Variovorax paradoxus: one gene and its partner. The protein of the gene in region 1 interacts with the protein of each later gene in a pairwise test. Links are inferred from orthologs where the notes say so. Each region holds a gene or a part of one and is shown on either strand. Other genes may lie near its edges.

Evidence for each region. Proteins that work in one complex are often made in the same cells at the same time.
Region 2: the proteins of grpE (region 1) and groL interact in binary tests that used the Escherichia coli proteins (3 or more experiments, as listed by UniProt). The link is inferred for Variovorax paradoxus from one-to-one orthologs.

What each region holds. Positions count from the first base shown.
Region 1 is NZ_CP045644.1:6,450,894-6,457,137, forward strand. What follows is about bases 3,277-6,244. They hold grpE (nucleotide exchange factor GrpE), read left to right. Parts: upstream 3,277-4,476; coding sequence 4,477-5,013; downstream 5,014-6,244. Other genes in these bases: GFK26_RS29900 (winged helix-turn-helix transcriptional regulator), read left to right, coding at 3,358-3,786; GFK26_RS29905 (FKBP-type peptidyl-prolyl cis-trans isomerase), read left to right, coding at 3,865-4,215; dnaK (molecular chaperone DnaK), read left to right, coding at 5,135-6,244. Also shown: GFK26_RS29885 (tripartite tricarboxylate transporter substrate binding protein), read left to right, coding at 1-947; GFK26_RS29890 (Bug family tripartite tricarboxylate transporter substrate binding protein), read left to right, coding at 974-1,966; asd (archaetidylserine decarboxylase), read left to right, coding at 2,323-3,168. UniProt on the Escherichia coli protein: Participates actively in the response to hyperosmotic and heat shock by preventing the aggregation of stress-denatured proteins, in association with DnaK and GrpE. It is the nucleotide exchange factor for DnaK and may function as a thermosensor.
Region 2 is NZ_CP045644.1:261,649-264,582, reverse strand. It holds groL (chaperonin GroEL), read right to left. Parts: upstream 2,329-2,934; coding sequence 673-2,328; downstream 1-672. Other genes in the region: GFK26_RS01165 (co-chaperone GroES), read right to left, coding at 2,358-2,648; xylB (xylulokinase), read left to right, coding at 1-487.

The DNA.
Region 1 (6,244 bases):
CCCTTTCGGCCACCGCCGCCCTCTCGCTCGGCCTGGCCGCGCCCGCCGCAGCGCAAGCCAACGACTTCCCGAACCGCACCATCGAGCTGCTCGTGCCCTACCAGCCCGGCGGCGGCACCGACGGGCTGGCGCGCGCGTTTTCCGAAGCCAGTCGCAAGCACATCTCGCAGAGCATCGTGATCGTCAACCGCCCCGGCGCAGGCGGCGCCATCGGCTGGACCGAGGTGATCAACGCCAAGCCCGACGGCTACAAGCTCGCGGTGCTCACGGTGGAGCTGCTCACGCTGCCGCACCTGGGCCTGGCCAAGTTCAACTACGACGACTTCCAGCCCATTGCGCAGCTCAACGCCGACCCGGCCGCGATCACCGTGAAGGCCGATGCGCCGTGGAACACGATCGAAGAGTTCCTGGCCGCGGCGAAGAAGTCGCCCGAGGGCATTCGCGTGGGCAACTCGGGCAACGGCTCGATCTGGCACCTGGCCGCCGCCGCGCTCGAAGACAAGACCGGCACCAAGTTCGGCCACATCCCCTACCAGGGCGCGGCGCCCGCCGTGCTGGCGCTGCTGGGCGGCCACATCGAAGCCGTGGCCGTGAGCCCCGCCGAAGTCACGACGCATGTGCAGGGCGGCAAGCTCAAGGTGCTGATGGTGATGGCCGACAAGCGCGTGAAGGGCTTCGACAAAGTCCCGACCGCGAAGGAGCGCGGCATCGACCTGTCGATCGGCACGTGGCGCGGCCTGGGCGCGCCGAAGAACACGCCGCCCGAAGTGATGGCCAAGCTGCGCGAGATCACCGCCAAGACCGCCGCCGAGCCGCTGATGCACGAGGTGATGGACAAGCAGAACCTGGGCTACGTCTACACCGACGGCGCCGTGTTCAAGGAAACGCTCGCCAAGGACAACGCCTACTTCAAGGCGCTGATCACCAAGCTCAACATCAAGCCGTGAACGCCCCACGACAAGGAGACACTGCCATGCAACGCCGCACACTCATCCAGTCCGCCCTCGCCGTTTCGCTCGCCGCGGCCCTGCCCGCCTTCGCGCAGGGCGGCAGTACCTGGCCCACGGGCAAGGCCATCACCTACCTCGTGCCCTTCCCCGCGGGCGGCACCACCGACGTGCTGGGCCGCCTCATCGGGCAGAGGCTCGGCACCGCGCTCGGCACGAGCGTGATCATCGACAACAAGGGCGGCGCCGGCGGCAGCGTGGGCTCCGAGATCGGCGCGCGCGCCGCGCCCGACGGCTTCACGCTGGTGGGCGGCACGATCAGCTCGCACGCCATCAACGTGAGCCTGTACCCCAAGCTGGGCTACGACCCGCAGAAGTCGTTCGCGCCCGTGACGCTCATCGGCACCAACCCGGTCGTGCTGGTGGTGAACCAGGCCAGCCCCTACAAGACGCTGAAGGACGTGATCGCCGCGAGCAAGGCCAAGACCGGCGGCCTCTCGTCGGCTTCGGCGGGCACGGGCACCTCGCAGCACCTGGCGCTGGAGCTGCTGGGCTTCAAGTCGGGCGTGAAGTTCACGCACATCCCCTACAAGGGCAGCGGCCCGGCGATCCAGGACGTGATCGGCGGACAGGTCGACATGATGTTCGACACCACCGTGGTGGCCGGCCCGCACATCCAGAGCGGCAAGCTGCGCGCCATTGCCGTCACCTCGGCCAAGCGCCTGGCCTCGATGCCCGACGTGCCCACGGTCGCCGAGTCGGGCGTGCCCGGCCTGCAGGACTTCGAGGTGGTGTCGTGGCAGGCGATCTTCCTGCCCGCCGGCGCGCCCGCCCCCGTGGTCGAGCGCCTGCACACCGAGATCCGCAAGATCCTCGCGACGCCCGAGATGCAGGACAAGCTCAAGGGCTTCGGCATGGAGCCCGCCGACCTGACGACCGCGCAGATCGCAGCCTTCCAGAAGGCCGAAGTGGAGAAGTGGGCGCAGGTGATCAAGGCCGCAGGCATCAAGGCCGACTGACCCGCCCCCTCAGCTGCGGCGCCCGACAACATCCACACCCCCACAAGCGCCCGGTGGGCGGTGTGGTGCGGGCGGCCCCTCTGTGCCGCCGAGGCGCGCAGCGTTTCGCGGATCAGGGCTCGCAGCTGTCTGAGCGGAACGAAGTGGAGCGAGTTCTGCGAGCCCCCGCGAAACGCGAGCACCGCAGGGCAGCCGCGCAGCGGCCGGCACAGTGGGGCCGCCCGCACCGCACCGCCCACCGGGCGCGTGCCCCGCAAAGAGCGGACCCTCGCGAACCAAGGGAAGCTTCCTACGCTCCCCGAGGGAAGCGCTTTATAGAATGCCCGTCCGATTCCGCATTCCAGGCCCTTCACAACGTGTCCGATCGCTCCGCAGTTCTGCCCCAATACCTGTTCCCCAAGCAGGCCCTGACCAATTTCGCCGGCTGGGTCGCAGGCAAGGAACGAGGCGCGGTCACCACCTGGATCATTCGCCGCTTCGTTGCCAAGTACGGCGTCGACATGGGCGAAGCGCTCGAGTCCGACATCCATCACTACAAGAGCTTCAACCAGTTCTTCACGCGCGCCCTCAAGCCCGGCATGCGCCCGCTCGCGCAGGCCGACCTCGTCTGCCCCGTGGACGGCGCCATCAGCCAGTTCGGCGCCATCGAGGGCGACCAGATCTTCCAGGCCAAGGGCCACAACTACACGACCACCGCGCTGGTCGGCGGCGACGCGGCGCTGGCCGCCAAGTTCGCGCACGGCAGCTTTGCCACGCTGTACCTGAGCCCCAAGGACTACCACCGCATCCACATGCCCTGCGACGGGCGCCTGGTGCGCATGATCCATGTGCCCGGCGACCTGTTCTCGGTCAACCCGACCACCGCGCGCGGCGTGCCCGGCCTGTTCGCGCGCAACGAACGCGTGGTGTGCGTCTTCGAATCGGCCAACGGCCCCTTCGTGCTCGTGCTCGTGGGCGCCACCATCGTGGGCAGCATGGCCACCGTGTGGCACGGCGTGGTCAACCCGCCGCGCGTGGGCGAGCTGCGCGAGTGGCACTACAACGACCAGCAGATCGACATCAAGAAGGGCGACGAGATGGGCCGGTTCTTGCTCGGCTCCACCGTCGTCATGCTGTTCCCGGCGCCCGCGCTGGCCTTCAACCCGGACTGGTCGCCCACCCGCGCGATCCGCCTGGGCGAAGCCATGGCCAACTACGCCTGATTTGTGAGGCTTTGTCTCGAAACCCGCATGCTGCATGCCTGCACAGCTATAAAACCAGTAGCATCCTGATCCTTCGCGCTATAGTCGTCGGCCAGTCAGACGGTCCATGACGACCAATCACAAACAAGAGTGCGCCGCCCCGGCCCGCCCCCGGCCGACGGTCCGCCCAGCTTCGAGGAGATGATGTCGATGAGTACCAAGGAAAACGCAGCCATCAGCCAGTTGCTCGCCCTGCTCGAAGCCCGCTACGCACTGCGTGTGCTCTGGGCCCTGCGCGACGGCCACGCCCAAACCTTCCGGCTGCTGCAGGACAGCGTCGGCGGCATCACTCCCAACACCCTCAACACCCGCATCAAAGAGTTGCGCGAAGCCGGCGTCGTGAGCCACGGCAGCGACGGCTACTGCCTCACGCTGAGCGGGCAGGACCTGCTCAAGCGCCTGTCCGACCTGCAGGCCTTCGCCGCCAAATGGCAGTTGGGGCAGAACAAGAAGGCCGCGGGGCCGGCCGCCGCTCAGCCGGCCTCTGCCGAGGCGCCCGCACCTGTGACGCCCGCGCCTTCCGCACCCGACGCAGCACCTCCCGCCACGACGCCGTCCGGCTCCGGCAGCCAGGGCTGACGCGGGGGCCGTTCGAGCCTCGGTAAACTCCGCGGCTCCGATTCCTCTCCCCTTTCATCGACGCAAGGAGCGTTTCCCATGCCCACCACCCCCTCCGGCCTGCAATACGAAGACACCGAAGTCGGCACCGGCGCTGAAGCCAAGGCCGGCCAGCACGTGCATGTGCACTACACCGGCTGGCTCTTCAACGACGGCGTGCAAGGCGCCAAGTTCGACTCCAGCCGCGACCGCAACGACCCCTTCGCGTTCTCGCTGGGCGCCGGCCAGGTCATCAAGGGCTGGGACGAAGGCGTCGCCGGCATGAAGATCGGCGGCAAGCGCACGCTGATCATCCCCGCTGCGCTGGGCTACGGTGCCCGCGGCGCCGGCGGCGTGATCCCCCCGAACGCCACCCTGAAGTTCGACGTCGAACTCCTCGACGCACATTGATTTAGCTCGCCCCCAGGCTGCGCGGCACTTCGTGTCCGCTGCGCCAACCCCCTACCGGGGGCGACACCAGCGGCCCGGCAAAGCCGGTTCCGCGGTGTCTCTCGCGAAAGTCACTTCGCCCCCTCTTGCGGCCGTTTTGGCCGCATTTTTACGCTTGAAAAGCCCTAGACCAGCCCCAAGTGGCTGGCTGTGTTTGTTTTCCGGCGCACGCCGGTTCTTTGAAAAATGTCTGACCCGCAACAATCCGCACAGAATTCTCAAATGCTGCAAGGCGAGCCCAGTCCCGAAGAACTGGAGGCCGCGCACGCCGCCAACGAAGCCGAGGCGCTCGACGCCCTGGCCGTGGCACAAGGCGAGCTGGCTGCCCTGCAGGCCAAGAACGTCGAACTGGCCGACCAGTACCTGCGCGCCCAAGCCGACGTGCAGAACGCCCGCCGCCGCGCCGACGACGAGATCACCAAGGCCCGCAAGTTCGCGGTCGAAGCCTTTGCCGAGAGCCTGCTGCCGGTGACCGACAGCCTCGAAGCGGGCCTGGCCATCAAGGACGCCACACCCGAGCAGATCCGCGAAGGCGCCGAAGCCACGCTGCGCCAGCTCAAGAGCGCGCTCGAACGCAACAAGGTGATCGAAGTGGCCCCCGCCGCCGGCGACAAGTTCGACCCGCACCTGCACCAGGCCATCTCGATGGTGCCCGCCGATCAGGAAGCCAACACCGTGGTCGGCCTGCTGCAGAAGGGCTACACCATCAACGAGCGCGTGCTGCGCCCGGCGCTGGTCACCGTGGCCGCGCCCAAGTAAAAGCAAAAGCGGCATCGGCCCACAAGATTCCCACAGGAAATCCCCGCGTCATCCCTTGAATCACGCCGGGTTATCCACAAGTTCATAACAACATATTTTTCCGAATTTCAGGAGTAAGAACATGGCAAAGATCATCGGCATCGACCTCGGCACCACCAACTCGTGCGTGTCGATCATGGAAGGCAACACCACGCGTGTGATCGAGAACTCGGAAGGTGCCCGCACCACGCCGTCGATCGTCGCGTACCAGGAAGACGGTGAAGTCTTGGTCGGTGCCTCGGCCAAGCGCCAGGCCGTCACCAACCCCAAGAACACGCTGTACGCGATCAAGCGCCTGATCGGCCGCAAGTTCGAGGAAAAGGAAGTCCAGAAGGACATCGACCTGATGCCCTACACCATCGCCAAGGCCGACAACGGCGACGCATGGGTGGAAGTGCGCGGCAAGAAGATGGCCCCGCAGCAGGTCAGCGCCGACATCCTGCGCAAGATGAAGAAGACCGCCGAAGACTACCTCGGCGAAACCATCACCGAAGCCGTGATCACGGTGCCGGCGTACTTCAACGACGCACAGCGCCAGGCCACCAAGGACGCCGGCCGCATCGCGGGCCTGGACGTCAAGCGCATCATCAACGAACCCACCGCTGCGGCCCTGGCCTTCGGCCTGGACAAGCAGGACAAGGCCGACCGCAAGATCGCCGTGTATGACCTGGGCGGCGGCACCTTCGACGTGTCGATCATCGAAATCGCGGACGTCGACGGCGAAAAGCAGTTCGAAGTGCTGTCGACCAACGGCGACACCTTCCTGGGCGGCGAAGACTTCGACCAGCGCATCATCGACTACATCATCGGCGAGTTCAAAAAGGAACAAGGCGTTGACCTGGGCAAGGACGTGCTCGCCCTGCAACGCCTGAAGGAAGCCGCTGAAAAGGCCAAGATCGAGCTGTCGAACAGCGCGCAGACCGACATCAACCTGCCGTACATCACGGCCGATGCATCGGGTCCGAAGCACCTGAACATCAAGCTCACCCGCGCCAAGCTCGAGAGCCTGGTCGACGAGCTGGTCGAGCGCACCATCGCGCCTTGCCGCCTGGCCATCAAGGATGCCGGCATCAGCGTGAACGACATCAACGACGTGATCCTGGTCGGCGGCATGACCCGCATGCCCAAGGTGCAGGAAAAGGTGAAGGCCTTCTTCGGCAAGGAGCCGCGCAAGGACGTGAACCCCGACGAA
Region 2 (2,934 bases), 6.2 Mb from region 1 along the record:
CCGGTCACGCTGCCCGCTGTTCCTGCCGTACCTGTCGGGTGAACGTTCGCCGCACAACAACCCGAATGCGCAGGGCGTGCTCTTCGGCCTCACGCATGCACACGGCCCCGCAGAGATCGCCTACGCAGTGGTCGAAGGCGTGAGCTTCGGCCTGCGCGATGGCTTCGACACGCTGCGCCTGCCGGCCGACATGCCGCTGCGCGAAGTCGCGCTCGTGGGTGGCGGTGCGCGCAGTGTCTGGTGGGGGCAGTTGCTGGCCGACATCTTCCAGGTGGAGCTCACGCTCTACGCGGGCAGCGAGACCGGCGGTGCGCTCGGTGCGGCGCGGTTGGCGTGGCTGGCCGATGGGGGTGCGGTGGCCGAGGTGTGCACCTTGCCGCCGGTGAAGCAGACGCTGACGCCTTCGTCCGAAGGGGGCAGTGGGCATAAGACGCGGCATGCGCGTTTTCAGGTGCTGTACATGGCGCTGCGCGACCAGTTCCGATAGACCCGATTCAATACCGATCGCCCATAGAAAAAGCCCCGCCGAAGCGGGGCTTTTTCATTTCGCGAAACACCGCGGAACCGGCTTTGCCGGGCCGCAGGTGTTGCCCCCGGTAGGGGGTTGGCGTAGCGGACACGAAGTGCCGCGCAGCCTGGGGGCGAGCCAAATCCCCCTGGGGGCGAGCGAAATTACATACCCATGCCGCCCATGCCGCCCATGCCGCCCATGTCGGGCATGCCGCCGCCGCCAGCGCCGGACTCGTCCTTGGGTGCGTCAGCAACCATGGCTTCGGTCGTCAGCAGCAGCGAGGACACCGAAGCGGCATTCTGCAGTGCGGTGCGGGTGACCTTCGTCGGGTCCAGGATGCCCAGCTCGAGCATGTCGCCGTACGTGTCGTTCGCAGCGTTGAAGCCGTAGTTGCCCTTGCCGGCCAACACAGCGTTCACCACCACCGAGGCTTCGCCGCCGGCGTTGTTCACGATTTCGCGCAGGGGGGCTTCGATGGCCTTGAGCACCAGCTTGATGCCGGCTTCCTGGTCGGCGTTGTCGCCCTTGACCGAGTCGCCCACAGCTTGCTTGGCACGCAGCAGAGCCACGCCGCCGCCAGCCACAACGCCTTCTTCCACTGCAGCGCGGGTGGCGTGCAGGGCGTCTTCGACGCGAGCCTTCTTTTCCTTCATTTCGACTTCGGTGGCAGCGCCAACCTTGATCACTGCCACGCCGCCGGCCAGCTTGGCCACGCGCTCTTGCAGCTTTTCACGGTCGTAGTCGCTGGTCGCTTCTTCGATCTGAACGCGCACTTGCTTCACGCGGGCTTCGATGTCACCGGCAGCGCCGGCGCCGTCGATGATGATCGTGTTTTCCTTGCCCACTTCGATGCGCTTGGCTTGACCCAGGTCGGCCAGCGTCACCTTTTCGAGCGTCAGGCCCACTTCTTCAGCGATGACCTTGCCGCCCGTCAGGATGGCGATGTCTTCCAGCATGGCCTTGCGGCGGTCGCCGAAGCCAGGAGCCTTGACGGCCACAACCTTCAGAATGCCGCGGATCGTGTTCACGACCAGGGTAGCCAGGGCTTCGCCTTCGACTTCTTCGGCAATGATCAGTAGCGGACGGCCAGCCTTGGCGACTTGCTCCAGCACCGGCAGCAGGTCACGGATGTTGCTGATCTTCTTGTCGAACAGCAGCACGAAGGGGTTGTCCAACAGCGCCGATTGCTTCTCGGGGTTGTTGATGAAATAGGGCGACAGGTAGCCGCGGTCGAACTGCATGCCTTCGACGACGTCGAGTTCGCTGTCCAGCGACTTGCCGTCTTCCACGGTGATCACGCCTTCCTTGCCGACCTTGTCCATCGCGTCAGCGATGAGCTTGCCGATGGTTTCGTCGCTGTTGGCCGAGATGGAGCCGACTTGCGCGATTTCCTTCGACGTGGTGGTGGGCTTGGAAGCCTTCTTCAGCTCGGCGACCAGGGCCGTGACAGCCTTGTCGATGCCGCGCTTCAGGTCCATCGGGTTCATGCCGGCAGCCACCAGCTTGAAACCTTCGCGAACGATGGCTTGGGCCAGCACGGTCGCGGTGGTGGTGCCGTCACCGGCGTTGTCCGAAGTCTTGGAAGCCACTTCCTTCACGAGCTGGGCGCCCATGTTCTGCAGCTTGTCCTTGAGTTCGATTTCCTTGGCCACGGACACACCGTCCTTGGTCACGGTGGGGGCGCCGAACGAACGCTCGAGCACCACGTTGCGGCCCTTGGGGCCCAGGGTCACCTTGACTGCGTTGGCCAGGATGTTGACACCCTCGACCATGCGTGCGCGGGCTTCGCCGCCGAAGACTACGTCTTTTGCTGCCATGTTTATTTACTCCGAATGGATCTGTTGAATTACTTCTCGACGACTGCGAACAGGTCGTCTTCCTTCATGACGAGCAGTTCGTCGCCGTCGACCTTGACGGTCTGGCCGCTGTACTTGCCGAACAGGACGCGGTCGCCGACCTTGACGGTCAGTGCGGCCAGCTCGCCCTTGTCGTTGCGCTTGCCCGGGCCCACGGCCAGGACTTCACCCTGATCGGGCTTTTCGGCGGCTGCGTCGGGGATGACGATGCCGGAGGCGGTCTTGGTTTCGCTGTCAACACGCTTGACGATCACGCGATCGGCCAAAGGACGAAGTTTCATTGCATCTCCTGGAAGGGTAAGAAACGGGTTTGTTTGTGGTCGGACACCGGAGAAACCGGCGACCTGTCGACTGGATGGGAGGGCTGTTAGCACTCGTCAGCAGCGAGTGCTAATCATAAGGGCATTCGATGACCTTTCAAGAGCGTGCCCCTTGCCCTCGTCTCGCACGGCTGTGCTTTTCCGGGGAAACACGGGGCTGCCGGGGTGCCATCGGTCGAAACGTTCGGGGTGCTTTTGTCCGGGTGAAATGAGGCCGCTCAGACCATGCAGCGGCCGCGTGCCGAAC